One region of the Mesobacillus sp. S13 genome, then DNA from elsewhere that is predicted to be linked to it. Evidence: predicted binding sites of a transcription regulator. Region 1 holds the regulator's gene; the other holds the start of a gene.
The links. Region 1 encodes CtsR, which represses protease genes until heat stress. Its sites were predicted from a motif close to ATGGTCAATAAAGGTCAAACA; they were not measured.

Region 1 (11,327 bases):
TAACATGCCCGACAATAAAAATCGCAATTCCCTTTGTTTTTGCAATCCTCATTAACTCTGCTGTACATTCCCTTACTTGTGACACGCTCCCTGGAGCGGAGGTCACTTCCGGATGGAAAATGGTTTGGATTGAATCCACAATAACAAAGTCAGGATTGCTGTTTTCGATCGTAAGACTGATTTCATGCAGGTTTGTTTCCGAATATACAAGCAGATTATCCGATGTTACACCAAGCCGATCCGCGCGCAGTTTCGTTTGCCTCATCGACTCCTCACCAGAAATATAAAGGACTGAATGAGCCTTTTTAGCCAGCTGGTAAGAGACCTGCAGCAATAAGGTCGATTTCCCAATACCCGGGTCCCCGCCAATCAGCACAAGTGACCCTCTGACTACCCCGCCTCCAAGTACACGGTTCAACTCATTCAAGTCTGTTGTAATGCGCGGCTCGCTTACTGTTTCAATACTGGTGATAGGAGTGGCCTTTGCGGCAACACCCGTATTTCCTGTATTGGCAAACGCACCTCTTCTTGTCGATCCAGTGCTTTCCACTTCCTCGACCATCTTATTCCATTGCCCGCAACCCGGACATTTTCCCATCCATTTCGGAGATTCATAGCCACATTCCTGGCACATGAATTTTGTTTTTCTTTTTGCCATTTTCTTAGCCTCTCAATAAAAAAAGTTATTATCTTTATAATAAAGCCAAACAAGTAATAAAAGAAATGATAGCGACTGATGTGGGTATGTAATTTTTTGCAGCACATTGTTTACTTAAAATTATGTTCATATCCAGATGATGCGATTCCAACTATTTTAGAATGAAGATTTGGGCTTTACGAATACGAAATTGCATCCGGCATTTTTATGCAATGTGGCAAATTTTTGAGGGGGATATTGATAATATTCTCTTTTAGTAAAAAAGGGGTACACGTATTTGTACGTATACCCCTTTTGTTTACTTGTTAAGCCATTTTAAGCTTTTGCCGTTTTTTCTGGAGCCTTGACAACGAATTCGCCATTTTCAACATCTATTACGACATTTTGTCCAGTGAGGACGGTTCCCTTGAGCAATTCTTCAGACAGCTGGTCTTCGATATGCTTTTGGATCGCCCTGCGTAACGGACGTGCGCCGTATTCCGGATCATAACCTTCCTCCGAAATCTTCTCTTTAGCCGCATCTGTCAGCTCTAGCGTGATTTCCTGCTCCTTCAAGCGCTTCACAAGCTGGTCGGACATCAATGTAACGATTTCTTTCAGATGTGGCTTTTCAAGCGCATGGAAGACAATAATCTCATCGATACGGTTCAGGAACTCAGGACGGAATGCTTTTTTCAGCTCCTCCATCACTTTGCCCTTCATATCTTTGTAATCCTGTTCTCCATCCTGGATATTGAAGCCGACATATTTATTCCGCTTCAACGCCTCTGCTCCTACATTGGACGTCAGGATCATGATGGTATTGCGGAAATCGACTGTCCGGCCTTTAGAGTCAGTCAAACGGCCATCCTCAAGCACCTGCAGCAGAATATTGAACACGTCTGGATGCGCTTTTTCAATCTCATCCAGCAGAATAACGGAATATGGCTTTCTGCGTACCTTTTCAGTCAATTGGCCGCCTTCATCGTATCCAACATAGCCCGGAGGTGAACCAACAAGACGTGAAGTTGAATGCTTTTCCATGTACTCTGACATATCGACGCGGATCATCGCATCTTCATCGCCAAACATGGACTCCGCAAGCGCTCTCGCTAATTCCGTTTTACCTACACCTGTTGGTCCAAGGAAGATGAAAGAACCAATTGGACGTTTCGGATCCTTCAGGCCTGCACGAGCACGTCTTACTGCCTTGGATACAGCTTTTACAGCTTCGTCCTGGCCGATGACACGTGAGTGTAGGATTTCTTCCAGGTTCAGAAGTTTATCTGTTTCTGTTTGCGCTAGCTTGGATACAGGGATATTCGTCCAGCTTGATACCACATGCGCGATATCTTCCACTGTCACTTCACTGTTCTCCTTGCCCTGCTTTTCTTTCCACGACTTCTTCGTATTTTCCAGCTGTTCACGGAGACGCTGTTCTGTATCCCTTAATGAAGCAGCCTTTTCAAACTCCTGGCTTTGTACAGAAGCGTCCTTCTCCTTGCGAACTTCCTCCAGCTTCACCTCAAGCTCCTTAAGGTTTGGCGGAGTTGTATAGGAACGCAGGCGAACCTTCGAACCAGCTTCATCAATTAAGTCAATTGCTTTATCCGGCAGGAACCGGTCAGAAATGTAACGATCTGATAATTTTACTGCTGCTTCAATTGCTTCATCCGTAATGGATACCCTGTGGTGAGCCTCATAGCGGTCACGAAGCCCTTTTAAAATTTGTACGGACTCCTCAGCCGTTGGCTCATCTACAGTGATTGGCTGGAAGCGTCGTTCAAGTGCAGCATCTTTTTCGATGTATTTACGGTATTCATCCAATGTTGTCGCACCGATACACTGCAGTTCACCGCGAGCCAATGAAGGCTTCAGGATATTGGACGCGTCGATCGCACCCTCCGCGCCACCAGCACCGATCAGTGTATGAAGCTCATCGATGAAAAGAATGATATTTCCGGCCTGACGAATTTCGTCCATGACCTTTTTCAAGCGGTCCTCAAATTCTCCGCGATATTTAGTTCCTGCAACCACCGTTCCCATATCAAGCGTCATGACACGCTTATCACGCAGGATTTCCGGCACCTCATTATTGACGATTTGCTGTGCCAATCCTTCCGCAATCGCTGTTTTACCAACCCCTGGCTCCCCAATCAATACCGGGTTGTTCTTCGTCCGGCGGCTTAGCACTTCAATGACACGCTGGATTTCCTTGCTTCGGCCGATGACCGGGTCAAGGCTGCCTTCCCTGGCGATTGCCGTTAAGTCTCTTGCCAGGCTATCAAGTGTCGGCGTATTGGCATTAGCCGTTCCGCCTCCCTGATGTCCGGAAGTTTCATTGCTGCCTAGAAGCTGAAGAACTTGCTGGCGTGCTTTGTTGAGGCTGACACCAAGATTGTTCAATACTCTTGCAGCCACGCCCTCTCCCTCACGAATCAATCCAAGGAGGATATGTTCTGTGCCAACATAGGAATGGCCCAACTTCCTTGCCTCATCCATAGAAAGCTCGATGACCTTCTTTGCTCTAGGTGTATAGTGAATCGTCTGGGAAGTTTCCTGTCCGCGGCCAATCAGATTCTCAACTTCCTTCTGGATTTTCTCCGCTCCTAGACCAAGTCCGTAAAGTGCCTTTGCCGCAATGCCCTCACCTTCACGCACCAGGCCAAGTAAGATGTGTTCTGTGCCGATATTGTTATGTCCAAGGCGGATTGCCTCTTCCTGTGCGAGTGCCAATACTTTTTGTGCTCTCTCGGTAAATCGTCCAAACATCATAAGATCATCCTCCTGACTCATCTTTTGTTTCCATTTTCAAACGTTCTCTTATTAAAGCAGCCCTGCGGATATCCCGCTCATTTGGTCTTAACGGCCCTCCTGCATATTGCTGTAAAAACCCAGGCTGAGTTAATATCATCAATTCATTCAAAATCGATTTTGATATATCTTTTATGAAACCCATATCTATACCAAGCCTTAAATCAGACAGGCAACGGGCGGCTTCCTTCGTTTCGATGATTCTGCTGTTAGAAAGTGTTCCATATGATCGAAACACTCTGTCTTCTAATTGTATGTTCGAAGTCTTCGCTAATGCTTCCCGCGCTGACCTTTCCTGAGATATAATCTGGCTTACAACACTTTTTAAATCGTCAACGATGTCCTCTTCCGATTTCCCGAGCGTTATTTGGTTCGATATTTGAAAAATATTGCCGAGCGCTTCACTGCCCTCTCCGTAAATACCTCTTACCACCAAACCAAGCTGGTTAATCGCCGGAACAATCCGGTTCATTTGCTGAGTTAAAACAAGGCCAGGCAGGTGCATCATTACCGATGCCCTAAGGCCGGTGCCCACATTCGTAGGACAGCTGGACAAGTATCCAAATTCCTCATCGAATGCATAATTGACATACTCCTCGAGCCAATCATCGATCTCATTAGCAGCCTGTAAAGCTTCACTTAACTGGAATCCTGGGAATAAACATTGAATCCTGATATGGTCTTCCTCATTGATCATGATGCTGACTTCTTCATTATCTGATAATAGGACGGCACCATGAACGGAGTTTTCTGCAAGATTTGGACTGATTAAATGCTTCTCGACCAACACCCTCTTCTGCAAAGGCGGAATATCATCCATCTTGATCGTTTCCAACTGACCAAATGCAGCTGCTGATGAATTGCTGGCACGTTCCATGATCGTACCAATCACCGCCTCTGCCTCTCCATCAGTGAATAGCGTTGGAAAATTATATTCATCAAGGTTCCTTGCAAAGCGAATGCGGGAGCTAAGGACGATATCCGAATCAGGTCCATCATCACTCATCCAGGAGCTGACAGCCTGATTGATGAACTTCTCCAATGACAAGGCTACTCCCCTCCCTCTTGGCCTTTTGATAATTTCCTTTCAAGTTCCCTGATTTGGTCCCTTGTCTCAGCAGCTTTCTCAAACTCCTCCGCTGTAATGAGGTTTTTCAAGGTTTGCTTAAGCTGATCAACTGTCTTTCTTAAATGAAGGTCGCCACCGATTCTTTTAGGGATTTTTCCATTATGGACGGAATTCCCGCTATGGAGTCTCCTGACAATCGGGATCAGCTGTTCGCGAAAAGCATCATAACAAGTCGCACAGCCAAACCTGCCTACCTTTACAAACTGCGGAAACGTCATTGAGCATTGCGGGCACTGTGCAACCTGCTCCGCTTCAAAAGCTTCCTTTTTCTTCTCCGTAAATGCAGGTTCCATATTCAGCAAACCAGCAAGCAAGCTATTGATTGAAAAAGCAGGGCCGTTGTTCATCATAAACAAATCGCCTTTTTCCTGTGCGCATATCTCACACAAGTGCAATTCTGATTTTTCTCCATTTGAATAATTCGTGAAGTGCAGCGTTGCCGGCCTTTGATTACACTCTTGGCAGATCATGCCCTCACCTCTTTATCTGCTTTGATATTATTTATACTTCAATGCCATAAGCATTGCCTTCAGCATCCTCGCACGCAGCTCATCACGCTGCGGAAGCTCTATATACAGGACGGACCTGTCAAGCACACTCAGCATGATCTTTGCCTCACGGTCAGTGACTACATCCTCCTCAACAAGACGGAAGATCACATGCTCAGCGCTGCTTTGCGAAATTCGTGTTTGAATCAAAGACAGTAAATCATCAATCAAATGTGCATGATCATATGCCTGGACCTTGATAATCCGGATGTAGCCGCCGCCACCCCGTTTGCTCTCAACAAGATAACCCCGTTCAATCGTGAACCTTGTATTGATGACATAATTGATCTGGGACGGCACGCACTGAAATTTATCGGCGATTTCACTTCGCTTGATCTCAACGATGTCCTTATCGCTCATTTCTAAAACCTGCTTGAGGTAATGTTCTATGATGTCCGATATATTCCTCACTAAACCTCCCCCAATCTGACTTTGACTATATTTGACATTAATTATACAAAAAATTTTTTCTCGACGCAATGAATGCATCCTGAACTCACTTCTCCAAAAATTATGTATGCCAAAAGATGTTATTAAGGGGATTGTTGGTTATTATACCCATTTTGAGGCAAGTGGAAACTTATATAAGGGTACATCTACGAAAAATTTGTAATCAGGAACAGGTTAGAAATGCAGCTGGCAGAGTACAGATTGAAACTGTTTTTGGAAGGGCTAAATGTATAATGGGTAAATTGATATGAAAATGGTTGATATATCTTATTGTCTGGGAATCTCACCTGTGCCTGTATCCACTAACTTGCTAACTTACCAAAGAAGATAATGAAAGCTAAAAATGCTGATAGCCCCAGAGTCAGGAAGATTGTTGAAAAACTTCTTGCCGCGCTCTTCCAATCTTTCATACCGGAAAGTCCGATGAGCCCAATAAGTAAAGTCAGTAGAGAAGCAACTAAAAGCAGGACGTGTGGATGTAATCCAAAGATGGTGTAAACATTTGGGCCTGTAGAGGAAATTACGAAAAATAGTAATACCCAGATTGTCGATAAAACGAATGACCAATAATTCAATTGTTTTGTCATTGATTCCTCCTATAGGTTTGTTAGATATTTGACCGAGGATGTTTTATTATTGGGTGACGGTTGCTTATGAATTTATAAATTCAACAAAAGATTCATTTATCCTTCCAGGACTATAAAGAAGCGGGATTAATTGTATTTTCACTATGTATAAATAACGCTCGGGTATTTGCCAACTTTAAGCCCATTTTGCCTTTTTGGACAGGAAGTGGATCTAATTTCGGATAGCTTTTTATGTTCGTGCTCCAAACTTATTCCGGAGTAGTATTAGGTTCGGATAAGTTTTTATTGTTTTCCTCTGGACTTGTCTGAAGGTGTTTCTGCTTCGGCTAACTTTTTGTTGTTTATCCCTAAACCTGTCTGAAGTTAGCTCTTCTTTTGACAGCTTTTTGTGTTTTACCTTCTAACCTGTCTTAAGTTAGCTCTTCTTTTGACAGCTTTTCGTGTTTTTCCTTCTAACCTGTCTAAAATTAGCTCTTCTTTTGACAACTTTTCGTGTTTTTCCTTCTAACCTGTCTTAAGTTAGCTCTTCTTTTGACAGCTTTTCCTGTTTTTCCTCCAAACCTGTCTGAAGTTGACTCTTCTTCTGACACCTTTTTGTGTTTTACCTCCAAACCTGTCTGAAGTTGGTTCTTCTTTTGACAGCTTTTCCTATTTTACCTTCAAACCTGGCTTAAGATGACTCTACTTCAGACAGATTTGTCTGCTTTGCCTCCAAACCTGTCTGAAGCCATTGGCATACAATCAGTTGGTGCTATATTCAGCACCTTTTATAAATCAGAACACAAAAAAAGAACAGCCATTACAGCTGTTCTTTCGCGTGCCCGGCGGCGTCCTACTCTCACAGGGGGAAACCCCCAACTACCATCGGCGCTGAGAAGCTTAACTTCCGTGTTCGGTATGGGAACGGGTGTGACCTTCTCGCCATCGCCACCAGACTATTTGGTTTGAGGTTTTAGTTATTTTGCTACCGCAAAAAACTTTATTCCCTCAAAACTAGATAATGTGTAAGAAGAATTTCAAGAAGAACGAATGATCAATTGGTTAAGTCCTCGAACGATTAGTATCAGTCAGCTCCACACGTCACCGCGCTTCCACCTCTGACCTATCAACCTGATCATCTTTCAGGGTTCTTACTAGCTTGCGCTATGGGAAATCTCATCTTGAGGGGGGCTTCATGCTTAGATGCTTTCAGCACTTATCCCGTCCGCACATAGCTACCCAGCGATGCCTTTGGCAAGACAACTGGTACACCAGCGGTGCGTCCATCCCGGTCCTCTCGTACTAAGGACAGCTCCTCTCAAATTTCCTGCGCCCACGACGGATAGGGACCGAACTGTCTCACGACGTTCTGAACCCAGCTCGCGTACCGCTTTAATGGGCGAACAGCCCAACCCTTGGGACCGACTACAGCCCCAGGATGCGATGAGCCGACATCGAGGTGCCAAACCTCCCCGTCGATGTGGACTCTTGGGGGAGATAAGCCTGTTATCCCCGGGGTAGCTTTTATCCGTTGAGCGATGGCCCTTCCATGCGGAACCACCGGATCACTAAGCCCGACTTTCGTCCCTGCTCGACTTGTAGGTCTCGCAGTCAAGCTCCCTTGTGCCTTTACACTCTGCGAATGATTTCCAACCATTCTGAGGGAACCTTTGGGCGCCTCCGTTACTCTTTAGGAGGCGACCGCCCCAGTCAAACTGCCCACCTGACACTGTCTCCCGCCCCGATCAGGGGCGTGGGTTAGAATTTCAATACAGCCAGGGTAGTATCCCACCGACGCCTCCACCGAAGCTGGCGCTCCGGTTTCTCAGGCTCCTACCTATCCTGTACAAGCTGTACCAAAATTCAATATCAGGCTACAGTAAAGCTCCACGGGGTCTTTCCGTCCTGTCGCGGGTAACCTGCATCTTCACAGGTACTATAATTTCACCGAGTCTCTCGTTGAGACAGTGCCCAGATCGTTACGCCTTTCGTGCGGGTCGGAACTTACCCGACAAGGAATTTCGCTACCTTAGGACCGTTATAGTTACGGCCGCCGTTTACTGGGGCTTCGATTCAGAGCTTCGCGTGAGCTAACCCCTCCTCTTAACCTTCCAGCACCGGGCAGGCGTCAGCCCCTATACTTCGCCTTGCGGCTTCGCAGAGACCTGTGTTTTTGCTAAACAGTCGCCTGGGCCTATTCACTGCGGCTCATCCGGGCTATTCACCCAAATGAGCACCCCTTCTCCCGAAGTTACGGGGTCATTTTGCCGAGTTCCTTAACGAGAGTTCTCTCGCTCACCTTAGGATTCTCTCCTCGCCTACCTGTGTCGGTTTGCGGTACGGGCACCTTTTATCTCGCTAGAGGCTTTTCTTGGCAGTGTGGAATCAGGAACTTCGGTACTATATTTCCCTCGCTGTCACAGCTCAGCCTTCACGCAAGCGGGATTTGCCTCACTTGCAGCCTAACTGCTTAGACGCGCATATCCAACAGCGCGCTTACCCTATCCTCCTGCGTCCCCCCGTCGCTCAAACGATAAAGAGGTGGTACAGGAATATCAACCTGTTGTCCATCGCCTACGCCTTTCGGCCTCGGCTTAGGTCCCGACTAACCCTGAGAGGACGAGCCTTCCTCAGGAAACCTTAGGCATTCGGTGGATGGGATTCTCACCCATCTTTCGCTACTCATACCGGCATTCTCACTTCTAAGCGCTCCACCAGTCCTTACGGTCTGACTTCAACGCCCTTAGAACGCTCTCCTACCACTGACATCTAAGATGTCAATCCACAGCTTCGGTGATACGTTTAGCCCCGGTACATTTTCGGCGCAGAGTCACTCGACCAGTGAGCTATTACGCACTCTTTAAATGGTGGCTGCTTCTAAGCCAACATCCTGGTTGTCTAAGCAACTCCACATCCTTTTCCACTTAACGTATACTTTGGGACCTTAGCTGGTGGTCTGGGCTGTTTCCCTTTTGACTACGGATCTTATCACTCGCAGTCTGACTCCCACGGATAAGTCTTTGGCATTCGGAGTTTGTCTGAATTCGGTAACCCGATGAGGGCCCCTAGTCCAAACAGTGCTCTACCTCCAAGACTCTTACAACGTGAGGCTAGCCCTAAAGCTATTTCGGAGAGAACCAGCTATCTCCAAGTTCGATTGGAATTTCTCCGCTACCCACACCTCATCCCCGCACTTTTCAACGTGCGTGGGTTCGGGCCTCCAGTTGGTGTTACCCAACCTTCACCCTGGACATGGGTAGATCACCTGGTTTCGGGTCTACGACCACATACTCATTCGCCCTATTCAGACTCGCTTTCGCTGCGGCTCCGTCTTCTCAACTTAACCTTGCATGTAATCGTAACTCGCCGGTTCATTCTACAAAAGGCACGCCATCACCCATGAACGGGCTCTGACTACTTGTAGGCACACGGTTTCAGGATCTCTTTCACTCCCCTTCCGGGGTGCTTTTCACCTTTCCCTCACGGTACTGGTTCACTATCGGTCACTAGGGAGTATTTAGCCTTGGGAGATGGTCCTCCCAGCTTCCGACGGGATTTCTCGTGTCCCGCCGTACTCAGGATCCACTCAGGAGGGAACGAAGTTTCAACTACAGGGTTTTTACCTTCTCTGACGGGCCTTTCCAGACCACTTCATCTACCCCGTTCCTTTGTAACTCCATGTAGAGTGTCCTACAACCCCAAGAGGCAAGCCTCTTGGTTTGGGCTATGTCCCGTTTCGCTCGCCGCTACTCAGGGAATCGCGTTTGCTTTCTCTTCCTCCGGGTACTTAGATGTTTCAGTTCCCCGGGTCTGCCTTCAATACCCTATGTATTCAGGTAAAGATACTGTTCCATTACGAACAGTGGGTTTCCCCATTCGGAAATCTCCGGATCAAAGCTTACTTACAGCTCCCCGAAGCATATCGGTGTTAGTCCCGTCCTTCATCGGCTCCTAGTGCCAAGGCATCCACCGTGCGCCCTTTCTAACTTAACCTAAAAGGTCATTTCTCTAATTGAATAGAGAGAAAACTAAAATGGCGATCACTCGGTTTTTCTTGGTTCTTCTTACTTACGATTATCTAGTTTTCAAGGAACAAAAAAGCTTTGAGAGAATTGCTCCCTCAAAACTAAACAAACAAGCAGTCAACAGTACGAACCAGAAGGTTCGCATTCCGATTGCCATTACGGCAATATCCTTAGAAAGGAGGTGATCCAGCCGCACCTTCCGATACGGCTACCTTGTTACGACTTCACCCCAATCATCTGTCCCACCTTAGGCGGCTGGCTCCAAAAGGTTACCCCACCGACTTCGGGTGTTACAAACTCTCGTGGTGTGACGGGCGGTGTGTACAAGGCCCGGGAACGTATTCACCGCGGCATGCTGATCCGCGATTACTAGCGATTCCGGCTTCATGCAGGCGAGTTGCAGCCTGCAATCCGAACTGAGAATGGATTTATGGGATTGGCTCGACCTCGCGGTTTTGCAGCCCTTTGTTCCATCCATTGTAGCACGTGTGTAGCCCAGGTCATAAGGGGCATGATGATTTGACGTCATCCCCACCTTCCTCCGGTTTGTCACCGGCAGTCACCTTAGAGTGCCCAACTGAATGCTGGCAACTAAGATCAAGGGTTGCGCTCGTTGCGGGACTTAACCCAACATCTCACGACACGAGCTGACGACAACCATGCACCACCTGTCACTCTGTCCCCCGAAGGGGAACGCCCTATCTCTAGGGTTGTCAGAGGATGTCAAGACCTGGTAAGGTTCTTCGCGTTGCTTCGAATTAAACCACATGCTCCACCGCTTGTGCGGGCCCCCGTCAATTCCTTTGAGTTTCAGCCTTGCGGCCGTACTCCCCAGGCGGAGTGCTTAATGCGTTTGCTGCAGCACTAAAGGGCGGAAACCCTCTAACACTTAGCACTCATCGTTTACGGCGTGGACTACCAGGGTATCTAATCCTGTTCGCTCCCCACGCTTTCGCGCCTCAGCGTCAGTTACAGACCAGAGAGCCGCCTTCGCCACTGGTGTTCCTCCACATCTCTACGCATTTCACCGCTACACGTGGAATTCCGCTCTCCTCTTCTGCACTCAAGTTCCCCAGTTTCCAATGACCCTCCCCGGTTGAGCCGGGGGCTTTCACATCAGACTTAAGGAACCGCCTGCGCGCGCTTTACGCCCAATAA
Region 2 (11,327 bases), 1.3 Mb from region 1:
AAAGAAATCCGTGGACTCGGATTGATGGCCGGAATTGAACTGAATGTTGAAGCCCAGCCAATTCTTGCTGAATTGAGGAAATCTGGATTGATTGCACTGTCTGCAGGAGAAAAGGTAGTCCGTCTGCTTCCGCCGCTGAATGTAACAAGGGAAGAGGTAGAAGAGGCTGTGTCATTGATGAAATCTACTCTAAGTAACTATAAGGTAACAGTATAAATTTTTTTAGCAGGAAATGTATAAAAATAAAATTAATTAAATAAATATACGTTTGGAGATGTGTCTGATGAAAGGATATCTGCATCTGGCTGACGGCAAGACATTTCAAGGGCACTTGCATGGGTCGTTAACTGAAGAGGGAATTACTGGTGAAATCGTATTTTTTACAGGGATGACCGGTTATCAAGAAGTTCTCACTGATCCTTCCTATAAAAATCAAATCATTGTATTCACCTACCCTCTGATCGGCAATTATGGCATCAATGAGCATGACTTTGAAAGCAAAAAGCCCCATGTTGCAGCAGTAATTGTCTTTGAAGCTGCAAAAACAGCTTATCACTATGAAGCGCAGCATAGCTTCACTGAATATTTGGAGAAATGGGATATTCCCATGCTGGAGCATATAGATACGCGGGAGCTCGTAAAATCCATCCGCCAGAACGGGACGATGCCTGCCAAATTATCAAGTGAACGCGTTTGTGAATCCACCTGTGACAGTATGAATGGTCTTAAAGTGCAGGAGGTATCATCGAAGGCACCAGAAACGATTGGTTCTGGTGACACCCACATCGTATTAATTGATTATGGCTTTAAGAAATCCATCGCTGACCATCTGGTAAAACAAAATTGCCTCGTGACAATTGTTCCGTACAATTATACCTTTGAGCAAATTGCAGCCTTGAAGCCTGATGGTGTGCTTTTATCAAATGGACCAGGCGATCCGAAGGAATTATTCGGGCAGTTGCAAGAGATCAGGAAAGTAATCGAGCACTTTCCTGTATTGGGGATTTGTCTAGGGCATCAGCTGGCAGCGCTCGCACTTGGAGGCGATACTAAAAAAATGCTCTTTGGCCATCGAGGAGCAAACCAGCCTGTTTACGATATGAAAAGCAACCGGGTATTCATGTCCTCTCAAAATCACAGCTATGCAGTGGATCAAAATAGCATCGGGAGCACAGGATTGAAGATCCGTTTCTTCAATAAAAATGATCAGTCAATCGAAGGCCTCTACCATGAGCAATGGCCGCTGATGACAGTCCAGTTCCATCCGGAAGCAAGTCCGGGGCCTGAAGACAGTGTATTCATATTTGGAGAATTCATCAATACAGTCAAATACAGAAAGCGGAGAGAAGTCAGTTATGCCTAAAGATAATCATATAAAGTCAATACTGGTAATCGGTTCAGGCCCGATCATCATCGGTCAGGCTGCTGAATTTGATTATGCAGGTACACAGGCCTGCATCGCCTTGAAAGAGGAAGGCTATCGGGTAATCCTTGTAAACAATAACCCAGCAACTGTCATGACGGATCATGTATTTGCAGATGCAGTCTACTTTGAACCAATGACTGTGGAAGGCGTGGAAAAAGTGATTCAGGCAGAAAAACCGGATGGGATTTTGGGGACTCTCGGCGGTCAGGCAGGCTTGAATCTGGTGTTTAAGCTCAGTGAAGAAGGAATTCTAAAAAAGTATAATGTGAGAGTGCTTGGCACCTCGGTTGCAAGCATCAAGCAAGGTGAGGATAGGGAAGCCTTCCGCAGTCTAATGCATCAGTTGAATGAACCGGTGCCGGAAAGTGAAATCGTGCAATATGTCGCAGAGGCGGTTGCGTTTGCTGAGAAGATTGGTTTTCCGCTGATTATAAGACCTGCTTACACTCTTGGAGGAACAGGCGGCGGCATTGCCGGGACAATGGAAGAATTGGTCTCCCTTGTAACAGGTGGGCTGAGTGAGAGCCCGATTCATCAATGTTTGGTCGAAAGAAGCATTGCCGGCTATAAAGAAATTGAATATGAAATGATGCGTGATACAGCGGGCACTTGTATCTCAATTTGTAATATGGAAAATATCGACCCGGTCGGCATCCATACAGGGGACTCGATCGTAGTGGCTCCCTCACAGACGCTTACTGACAGGGAATACCAGATGCTCAGGACATCCGCTGTTAAAATCATTTCAGCTCTTGGAATTGTTGGAGGCTGCAACATCCAGTTTGCACTCGACCCTAAAAGCAAAAATTACTATCTAATTGAAGTGAACCCGCGGGTCAGCCGGTCATCAGCGCTTGCTTCCAAAGCGACTGGATACCCGATCGCGCGTATGGCGGCAAAATTGGCAGTTGGATACAACCTTGCCGAAATCATCAACCCTGTTACAGGCAATACCTTTGCCAGCTATGAGCCATCGCTCGACTATGTAGTGGTGAAAATACCGAAATGGCCGTTTGAGCAATTCCCGCACATTGATAGGTCTTTAGGGACACAAATGAAGGCAACCGGAGAAGCGATGGCAATCGATCGAAGCTTTGAACGAGCGTTTATCAAAGCCGTCCGTTCACTGAACATAAAAATGCTTGATTTAAAGCTGCCGACAATTGAAGGCCTTACCGTCGATGAGCTATACGATTTAACAGGAAAGCAGACAGACCAGCGGGTTTTTGCATTGCTCGAACTGATGCGTCGGGGTGAGCCAATCCAGCTTATCAATGAAAAAACAAAAATAGATTTGTTTTTCCTAAACAGATTTAAATCATTGACAGAAATAGAGAATCAAATTGCAAAGCTTGAAATCGAAAGAATATCAGCTGCTGAGTTAAGGTCCCTGAAAGAGAAAGGCTTCAGTGATGCCTATTTGGCAAAGGAATGGAAGGTTAGTGAAAAGCAGGTAAGAGAGCTTCGTAAAAAGCACGGTATTGCACCTGTTTATAAGATGGTTGATACATGTGCGGCAGAATTTGAGTCAGCTTCGAATTATTTTTACTCAAGCTATATTGGTGAGAATGAAGCAAAAGTCGAAAACAGTAAACGAAAGGTACTCGTCATTGGCAGTGGTCCAATTAGTATTGGTCAGGGAATCGAGTTCGATTATTGTTCGGTTCATGGTGTTTTTGCCCTTAAAGAAGAGGGTGTTGAAACTATCATGATCAACAATAATCCCGAGACAGTCAGCACAGATTTTACGATATCAGATCGATTGTATTTCGAACCTTTAACAGAAGAAGACATCCTGAATGTGATTGAAATGGAGGGGATAGAGGAAGTCATTGTCCAGCTGGGAGGGCAGACTGCCTTGAATCTTGCCAAAGGTTTAGAAGAAGCTGGAATCAAGCTGCTGGGAACGAGTTCGGCAACCATTGATTTATTTGAAGACCGGGATCAATTTTATCAGTTGCTCGACAAGCTGAAGATTCCCCGCGTACAGGGTGAAACAGCCGGGGATGAGAGTGAACTGCTGGCTGCTGTTGAGAGGTTGGGATACCCCGTATTAATCAGGCCTTCCTACGTGATTGGCGGCTTGAATATGGTGATAATCCGAAACACTGAGGAACTTAAAACTGCTCTGGCAACAGCTAATATTTCATATCCCATACTGGTGGATCAATACCTTGAAGCAGCAGAGGCGGAACTTGACCTTGCATCCGATGGAAAGCATATCCTGATTCCCGCCATCATTGAGCACATAGAAAAGACAGGAGTCCATTCAGGGGACAGCTTTTGCATCATCCCGGCGCGTAGTTTCACAAACGAAACAAAGCAAAAGATGGCTGATTATGCAAAACGGCTTGTGAATGAATTGAAGTATAAGGGATTAATGAACATCCAATTCATTGTGAAGGGACATGAAGTGTTTTTACTTGAAGTTAATCCACGCTCAAGCAGAACAATGCCGATCGTCAGCAAGGTAGCAGGCGTTGAACTAGTCAAGAAAGCGACAAAAATATTGCTTGGGAAATATAATTTGTCGAAAGATGAAGTTTTGCTAGACTCCGATGCTCCATACGCAGTCGTAAAACACCCAGTTTTTTCGAATTTTGCATTGAAAGGACTGGACGCCAAGACCGGTCCGCAAATGATTTCAACTGGAGAAGGAATCAGCATTGCTTCGACACTTGAAGAGGCATTGACCAAGAGCTTCCATTCAATCAACGGGAAAGCTGTCCATGGAGCAATCGCCTTTGCAGATGAAAAAGAGCTCTTGGAAGCAGGGAAGCAGGCTGGTGACTATCATTTCATTCATATTGATGAAGTAAAGGATCCTCATAAGGTGGCAGCCTTGTATTGTCCGGGTGAATCAGAAAAAGATCTCTCTTTGAGAGAGTGGGCTGTCAAGAACCGGAAAATTGTATTGACCCAAAAGGAGACTTTATCTGCACTCTTAAAAAGTGCGACAGCAAAGAGTTGGGATGTAAGCTCCCTGGACAAATGGCTGGCAGAAACTAGAGAGGAAGTGGTGGCAGAATGACAGCATTACAGCAGCTTCAAATTGATCTAAAAGGAAAGGACCTATTAACCCTGGCTGATTTGGAACCACAGGAAATCCTTACTTTATTAGATAAGGCAATAACTTTAAAAGAAAAGACATTAAATAAACAATTTGACCAGCCACTCAAAGGCAAAATACTCGGAATGATTTTTGATAAATCCTCAACGCGTACGAGAGTATCATTTGAGGTAGGAATGATTCAGCTGGGCGGAAGTGCCCTTTACTTAAATGGCAGCGACCTTCAGCTCGGCCGCGGCGAGACTGTTTCGGATACAGCCCAGGTCCTTTCGCAATATCTTGACGGAATCATGATCAGAACATTCTCGCACAAGTCAGTTGAAGACCTTGCCGCCAATGCTGAAATTCCAGTCATCAACGGATTGACGGATTTGTACCATCCATGCCAGGCACTTGCAGACCTTTTGACAGTCTATGAAAAAAAGGGGAAGCTGAAAGGCCTCAAGCTTGCTTACATCGGTGATGGAAACAATGTCGCTCATTCCCTAATGATTGCCTGCACAAAAGTCGGAATGGATGTAAGTATTGCTTCCCCACAGGGATACTTCCCGAATGAGGAGGTAACAGCTCAATGTAAAGAATTTGCTAGGCAGAGTGGTGCAAATTTGGTCATTACAGATTCACCAGAAGAAGCCGTTGATGCGGCAGATATCATCTATACGGATGTGTGGACCAGCATGGGACAGGAAAACGAAAATGAGCAGAGACTCAAAGACTTTTCACAGTTCCAGGTAAATGGAAAATTACTTGAATTAGCTAATGAAGACTATTTGTTCATGCACTGTCTCCCCGCACACCGCGGTGAAGAAGTAACGGCAGAAGTGATTGACGGTGCGCACTCCGTCGTATTCGAACAAGCAGGAAACCGCCTCCATGCCCAGAAGGCATTACTTGTGGAGATATTGAAGGATTAAAATCAAAGTGAGAAAACGAAAACCGGCTACCAAAATCCAGGTAGCCGGTTTTGTATTAAGAAAAGATGAGGACAAGTGGCCCTACAATGAAGCAGTAAATCGCAAAGTACTTCAAGTTTCCACGAGCCATGATATTCATGAACCATTTTAAAGAGAAGTAAGAGGCAATCAGAGAAGCGATGAATGCGAAAACATATGGTACTGCCAGTTCATCAAGGTATGGATCTGTTAAAATGTCTGAAAATCCAAGGATCATGCCTCCGACGCTGACTGGTATATATAAAAGGAAGGAATAACGCAATGCGGTTTCCTGTTTCATACCAAGTGCCATCGCCGCGACAATCGTTGCTCCAGAACGGCTAATTCCAGGGATAAGAGCTACTGCTTGGGCTAAACCGACAATAATGGCATCCTTTAAGCTTAAGTCTCCATCATTTTTCCGGCCCCTCAGGTTACGGATTAACCACAATGCCAAACCTGTAACTAACAGCGTAAAACCTACAGTCTTAATCGAAGCTAAGTTATCCTCAATAAAATCCCCAAACAGGACCCCGATTACACCAGCAGGAATCGTTCCAACAATTAAATAAACGATGAACATAAAATCAGATTTCGCTTCTGGGTCTTTGTTCTTAAGATATGCAAGTCCATTGACAATTAATCGCATGATATCTTTACGATAAATCAATAGAACAGCGAATAAGGAAGCAGTATTTACTAAAAGTGCAAAGCTCATTCCTCTAATTTCAAGCCCGAAAAAGTGCTCTGCGATTTCAAGGTGTCCGCTTGATGAAACAGGGATCGGTTCAGTTATTCCCTGGAACAGACCAAGAAATATGTATTTAAGCAAGTCATAAAAGTTTTCCATGTCGTTTTGAATCCTCCGTTTTAAATAAGATAACAAATATATTATATCCGCTTTGTGAGTTGTCCAGCTCCAGCGCCTAGCCCCTCGAGTCGCTTCGGTCCTGCCAATGAAGTCAAAGAGCGACTTCACTGTCAGGCCCTCCACCGCTTGTCGGGGCTGAACAAGGCGCTTCCGCTTTTCTTTTCTCATACACACTAATGTACCGTATAACCCTTTTTTTTGGAAGGATAAAATATGCATAAATACTTTATTTGAATCAGTAAATAATATAATTGCCGGAATACTTTAATGAAGGAGGAAGGCAAATGGGTCAAAGTCATCAGTTTCGTGCCGGACAAAAGGCACCGAATAATGGTATTTACATTGAAATTGGCGAAACAGGCAGTAATGTCAACAATCCACAGAAAATCAAGCTTAAAGCTGGGGACCGTTTTCCGGAAAACTCCAACCATAACCGCCACTGGACTTACATGCCTAAGTTCAAATAGCCTGTAACTCAATCTACAGGATGAGAGCTAATCAAGGGTGAAATTTATTCTGTATTTTCTAAAGCCATCCAATGCGGATGGCTTTACTAATTGGGAATTTTTATTATAATATAATTAAAGGTCAAAAAAGGTCAAAGGAGTGGTTGGGCGTGGATTTGAATAAAATGACTGAAAGCTTGCAAAATGCCTTTGTATCAGCCCAGACCCTGGCTGTTCAACATAATCACCAGGAAGTAGATGATGCACATCTGCTGCTTGCACTGCTTGAGCAAGACGCCAATCTGGCGGCAACGCTGCTTACTGCTATCGGACTTAACCTGAATCATTATAAAGAAGAATTGGACCATATCCTGTCAAAGAAACCGCAAGTTTCTGGCAGCGGGGCAGAACAGGGTAAATTATATATTACTGCAACTCTGCAGAAGGTTTTGGCACAGGCAGAAAAGGAAATGAAACAGTTTGAGGATGACTATTTGTCTGTGGAACATGTTTTGTTATCTTTACTTGATATACCGAGCTCAGAAGCTGGTACAGCTTTAAAGAAACTAAATGTCAGCAGAGAAAAATTATTAGCGAGAATCAATGAGGTTAGGGGGAACCAGAGAGTGACTTCACAAAACCCAGAAGCAACTTATGAGGTGTTAAAAAAATACGGCCGTGACCTTGTGGAGGAAGTCCGGGCAGGAAAGGTCGACCCGGTGATTGGCAGGGACAGTGAAATTCGCAATGTCATCCGCATCCTATCAAGGAAGACAAAAAACAATCCTGTGTTGATCGGGGAGCCAGGTGTCGGTAAGACAGCGATTGTAGAAGGACTGGCACAAAGGATTGTCCGCAGGGATGTTCCGGAAGGCTTGAAGGATAAAACAGTTTTTGCACTGGACATGAGTGCGCTGATAGCTGGCGCCAAGTTCCGTGGCGAATTTGAGGAAAGACTGAAAGCAGTATTAAATGAAGTGAAAAAAAGTGAAGGGAAAATCCTCTTGTTCATCGATGAGCTCCATACCATTGTTGGCGCAGGTAAAACCGAAGGGGCAATGGATGCCGGCAATATGCTGAAACCGATGCTTGCTCGTGGAGAACTGCATTGCATCGGGGCTACGACACTTGATGAGCATCGCAAATATATTGAAAAGGACCCTGCGCTTGAACGGAGATTCCAGCAAGTACTGGTGCAGGAGCCTGATGTTGAGGATACCGTGTCTATTTTACGAGGATTGAAGGAAAGGTTTGAAATCCACCATGGAGTAAATATCCATGACCGTGCGCTTGTTGCAGCAGCCACATTATCTGACAGGTATATCACGGATCGATTTTTGCCGGACAAGGCGATAGACCTTGTGGATGAAGCATGTGCCATGATCCGTACGGAAATTGATTCGATGCCTGCAGAGCTCGATGAAGTAACCAGAAGGGTGATGCAACTGGAAATTGAAGAAGCTGCGTTGACAAAGGAAAAAGATGATGCCAGCCGGGAACGATTAGAGGTTCTTCGTAAGGAACTAGCCAACTTGATGGAAAAAGCGAATGCAATGAAATCCAGATGGCAGAAGGAAAAAGAAGGCATCCAAAAGGTTCAGGAACAGCGGGAGCTGCTGGAGAAACTTCGTCGGGAGCTGGAAAAAGCAGAGAATGACTATGATTTGAATAAGGCAGCAGAACTTAGGCATGGCCGAATTCCGGCACTTGAAAAAAATCTGAAGGCACTGGAATTGGAAGTCAGCGAGAATGAAGGAGAAAGATTGCTTCGGGAAGAGGTCACCGAAGAAGAAATTGCCGGAATCGTTTCACGGTGGACAGGTATTCCTGTAATGAAGCTCGTAGAAGGCGAACGTGAAAAGCTTCTTAAACTTGAGAGTATCCTCCATGAACGTGTTGTCGGACAAGATGAAGCGGTATCGCTAGTGTCCGATGCGGTTCTCAGGGCAAGAGCCGGCATCAAGGATCCGAACAGACCAATCGGTTCGTTTATCTTCCTCGGGCCGACTGGTGTGGGTAAAACCGAACTGGCCAAAACGCTTGCTCAGTCATTGTTCGATAGTGAAGAGCATATCATCCGAATCGATATGTCTGAGTATATGGAAAAACATGCCGTTTCAAGACTCATTGGAGCACCTCCGGGATATGTAGGGTATGAAGAAGGTGGCCAGCTGACAGAGGCGGTCAGAAGGAACCCGTATTCCGTCATACTCCTCGATGAAGTGGAGAAAGCACATCCAGAAGTTTTTAATATCCTTCTGCAAATGCTCGATGATGGACGGGTGACCGATTCTCAGGGAAGAGTGGTCGACTTTAAGAATACCGTGATCATCATGACGTCCAATATTGGTTCGCATCATTTGCTTGATCGGCAGGAAGGGGATGAAGAAATCTCTTCTGGAACGAGGGATCTTGTGATGGCCCAATTGCGCAGCCATTTCCGTCCGGAATTCCTGAACCGTGTAGATGAAATCATTTTATTCAAGCCTTTAGCATTGAAGGAAATCAAAATGATTGTCGGTAAGTTAGTGAAGATTTTGCAAGGAAGGCTCGCTGACCAGCAGATCCAGCTGACAATCACGGATGAAGCAAAGGAATTTTTAGCTGAACATGGATTTGATCCGGTTTACGGTGCAAGACCACTGAAGCGATTTATCCAGAGAAGTGTCGAAACTAAGCTTGCCAGAGAAATCATTGCAGGCAGGATCAAAGAGAAGAGCCAGGTGGAAATTGGCGTCAACGAGGGAGGTATCTCATTAAGTGTTATGTAAGGAATATCTATTTTAATGAAGTTGATTTCATAGTGTTTGGAATAGAAACGGAAAAACTTCGCTTAAGTTTGCAACGATCTTTATTTTCTTAAAAATAAAGGTCGTTTTTCCGTCTATTTCATCCAAATCGTTGGATTTTGTCTTATTTTAAGCAGTTAACCGGAATATCTCCGCTAATGAATTCACAACCTTCAAGAAAATCCACAAAGGATGCCCTAACTGAGTCAATGAAAAAAGTCATCCAAAGCGGATGACTTTTTTATGTACATTAATGTTGGTGGTTTTCTTCACCATTTGGAAGAACAGCAGGAAACACAAGGAGAATGATTGTTGACACAACTGCCAGGATCGCACTTTGAGCTAAGTCCAGTCCAACGCCGATCATCGCGCCGGCTACGTAATTTAGCATAAGAACCAGGAGGAATGTCCAGAGTAATGTCCAGAAATATTTCACGATTTTCACCTCTTACATTATTAAATCTTTTCTCATCTTACCACAAGCCATCTAAATTATAAATGAATTTCACATAAATTAAAAAGCGTTTTCACAGAACACTTTCTTTTTCTAAAACCTGGTAATATTATATTTGAAGATATGTTGCAGATTGTAGTAAAGAGGAGGGATTAATCCAGAAATTTGGGCAAATCCCCTTTCATTTCCTGTTAAATAACATACAGTAATATGAATAATCTTTAGGGAAAGGGGATGGTAAGATGGAGAGCCGGAACTTTAAACTGGATACCGAATGGAATGTTATCCATTATCCTGAAAGGCCAAATGGTTTCGGTATCCTGACGATTGGTGACGAAAGGCACTTTGTGAACGACAGCAGCAGCTTCTGGACACAGAATGAAGGTAAACGTTCATTACTGAACATATGGAAAAAAGAAGGGTATACCGTCTTCTATTCAAATTTATATGGAAGGCATTGGGGAAGTGAGAAGGCTGTCGATTTAACGATGAGACTGTGCAGCCATATCGTCCGAAATGAAATTTTGAATACCTCTTTCCATGTCGTTGCAGAAGGAATGGGCGCACTTGTAGCCTTGAAACTTTTAGCACATAGTGATTTTAAAATCAGAAGCTTGATCTTAATCAACCCAATCCTCTCTTTAAGTAAGCATCTGGAGCAAGAAAAGGAGAATAAGTTTTTTTATAAAAAGCTTGTCGCTGAACTTGAAGCGGCTTATGAAACAGATATTAGCAAACTACTTGAGAGCCTGGACGAAATCTCTTCCAGTCCTGCCTTCAAGAAAGAAACACCGGTCAAAATCATCCATGTATTATCAGGAAACAGAGCCTACAAGCAGTCAAGCATCCTTAATGAACTTTCTGCTGAATGGGAGAAAGATGGCCTTCCGGTAACCGTAAGCTATGTACTTCCAGAAAAAAAGCTCCAAGTAGGAAGCCAAATCGTACATTTTTTTACAAAATATGAGCAAGTCCTATAACTCCCTGCAAATATTTTCACTTTTAGATTCATAGGATACAAGAGAGTATTTTCAGGGAGGCATATAAAATGGAAAGGGCAACGATTCTCGGAATATATGATTTTATAGGTTATAGCTTGTGCCGGTATTTGCTTGATGAAGGTGTTGAGATAAATGGAGTCGATACGGAAGGAAATAGAAAGGATTCTTTTACTGAGGAAAAACGCTTGGAAATCGGCAGGAATTCCAATTTCCTTGAAATTAGTCTGGAAGATTGGGATGCAGAGCAAGCAGAAGGCATTTTGTTTGTGACTTTGTTTGAATCCTTGCAAGGGCGACATAATACGTATGGTATTTATGAAGTACTTCTTAGTGAATTA

Region 2: a site for CtsR is predicted at 6,884-6,904, ahead of clpB (ATP-dependent chaperone ClpB). Genes of this name have one in related genera too.

What each region holds. Positions count from the first base shown of each region.
Region 1 is NZ_CP084622.1:102,352-113,678, reverse strand. Features, by position in the region: gene radA (DNA repair protein RadA) at 1-658, opposite strand, end outside; gene clpC (ATP-dependent protease ATP-binding subunit ClpC) at 974-3,412, opposite strand; gene LGO15_RS00575 (protein-arginine kinase McsB) at 3,417-4,499, opposite strand; gene LGO15_RS00570 (protein-arginine kinase activator protein McsA) at 4,502-5,050, opposite strand; gene LGO15_RS00565 (CtsR family transcriptional regulator) at 5,078-5,539, opposite strand; gene LGO15_RS00560 (hypothetical protein) at 5,881-6,165, opposite strand; rRNA gene rrf (5S ribosomal RNA) at 6,985-7,100, opposite strand; rRNA gene LGO15_RS00550 (23S ribosomal RNA) at 7,203-10,137, opposite strand; rRNA gene LGO15_RS00545 (16S ribosomal RNA) at 10,344-11,327, opposite strand, start outside.
Region 2 is NZ_CP084622.1:1,381,994-1,393,320, forward strand. Features, by position in the region: gene LGO15_RS06925 (acetylornithine transaminase) at 1-216, shown strand, start outside; gene LGO15_RS06930 (carbamoyl phosphate synthase small subunit) at 284-1,363, shown strand; gene LGO15_RS06935 (carbamoyl-phosphate synthase (glutamine-hydrolyzing) large subunit) at 1,356-4,457, shown strand; gene argF (ornithine carbamoyltransferase) at 4,454-5,410, shown strand; gene LGO15_RS06945 (undecaprenyl-diphosphate phosphatase) at 5,466-6,278, opposite strand; gene LGO15_RS06950 (YjzC family protein) at 6,584-6,766, shown strand; gene clpB (ATP-dependent chaperone ClpB) at 6,916-9,516, shown strand; gene LGO15_RS06960 (YjzD family protein) at 9,785-9,970, opposite strand; gene LGO15_RS06965 (alpha/beta fold hydrolase) at 10,231-10,968, shown strand; gene LGO15_RS06970 (NAD-dependent epimerase/dehydratase family protein) at 11,037-11,327, shown strand, end outside.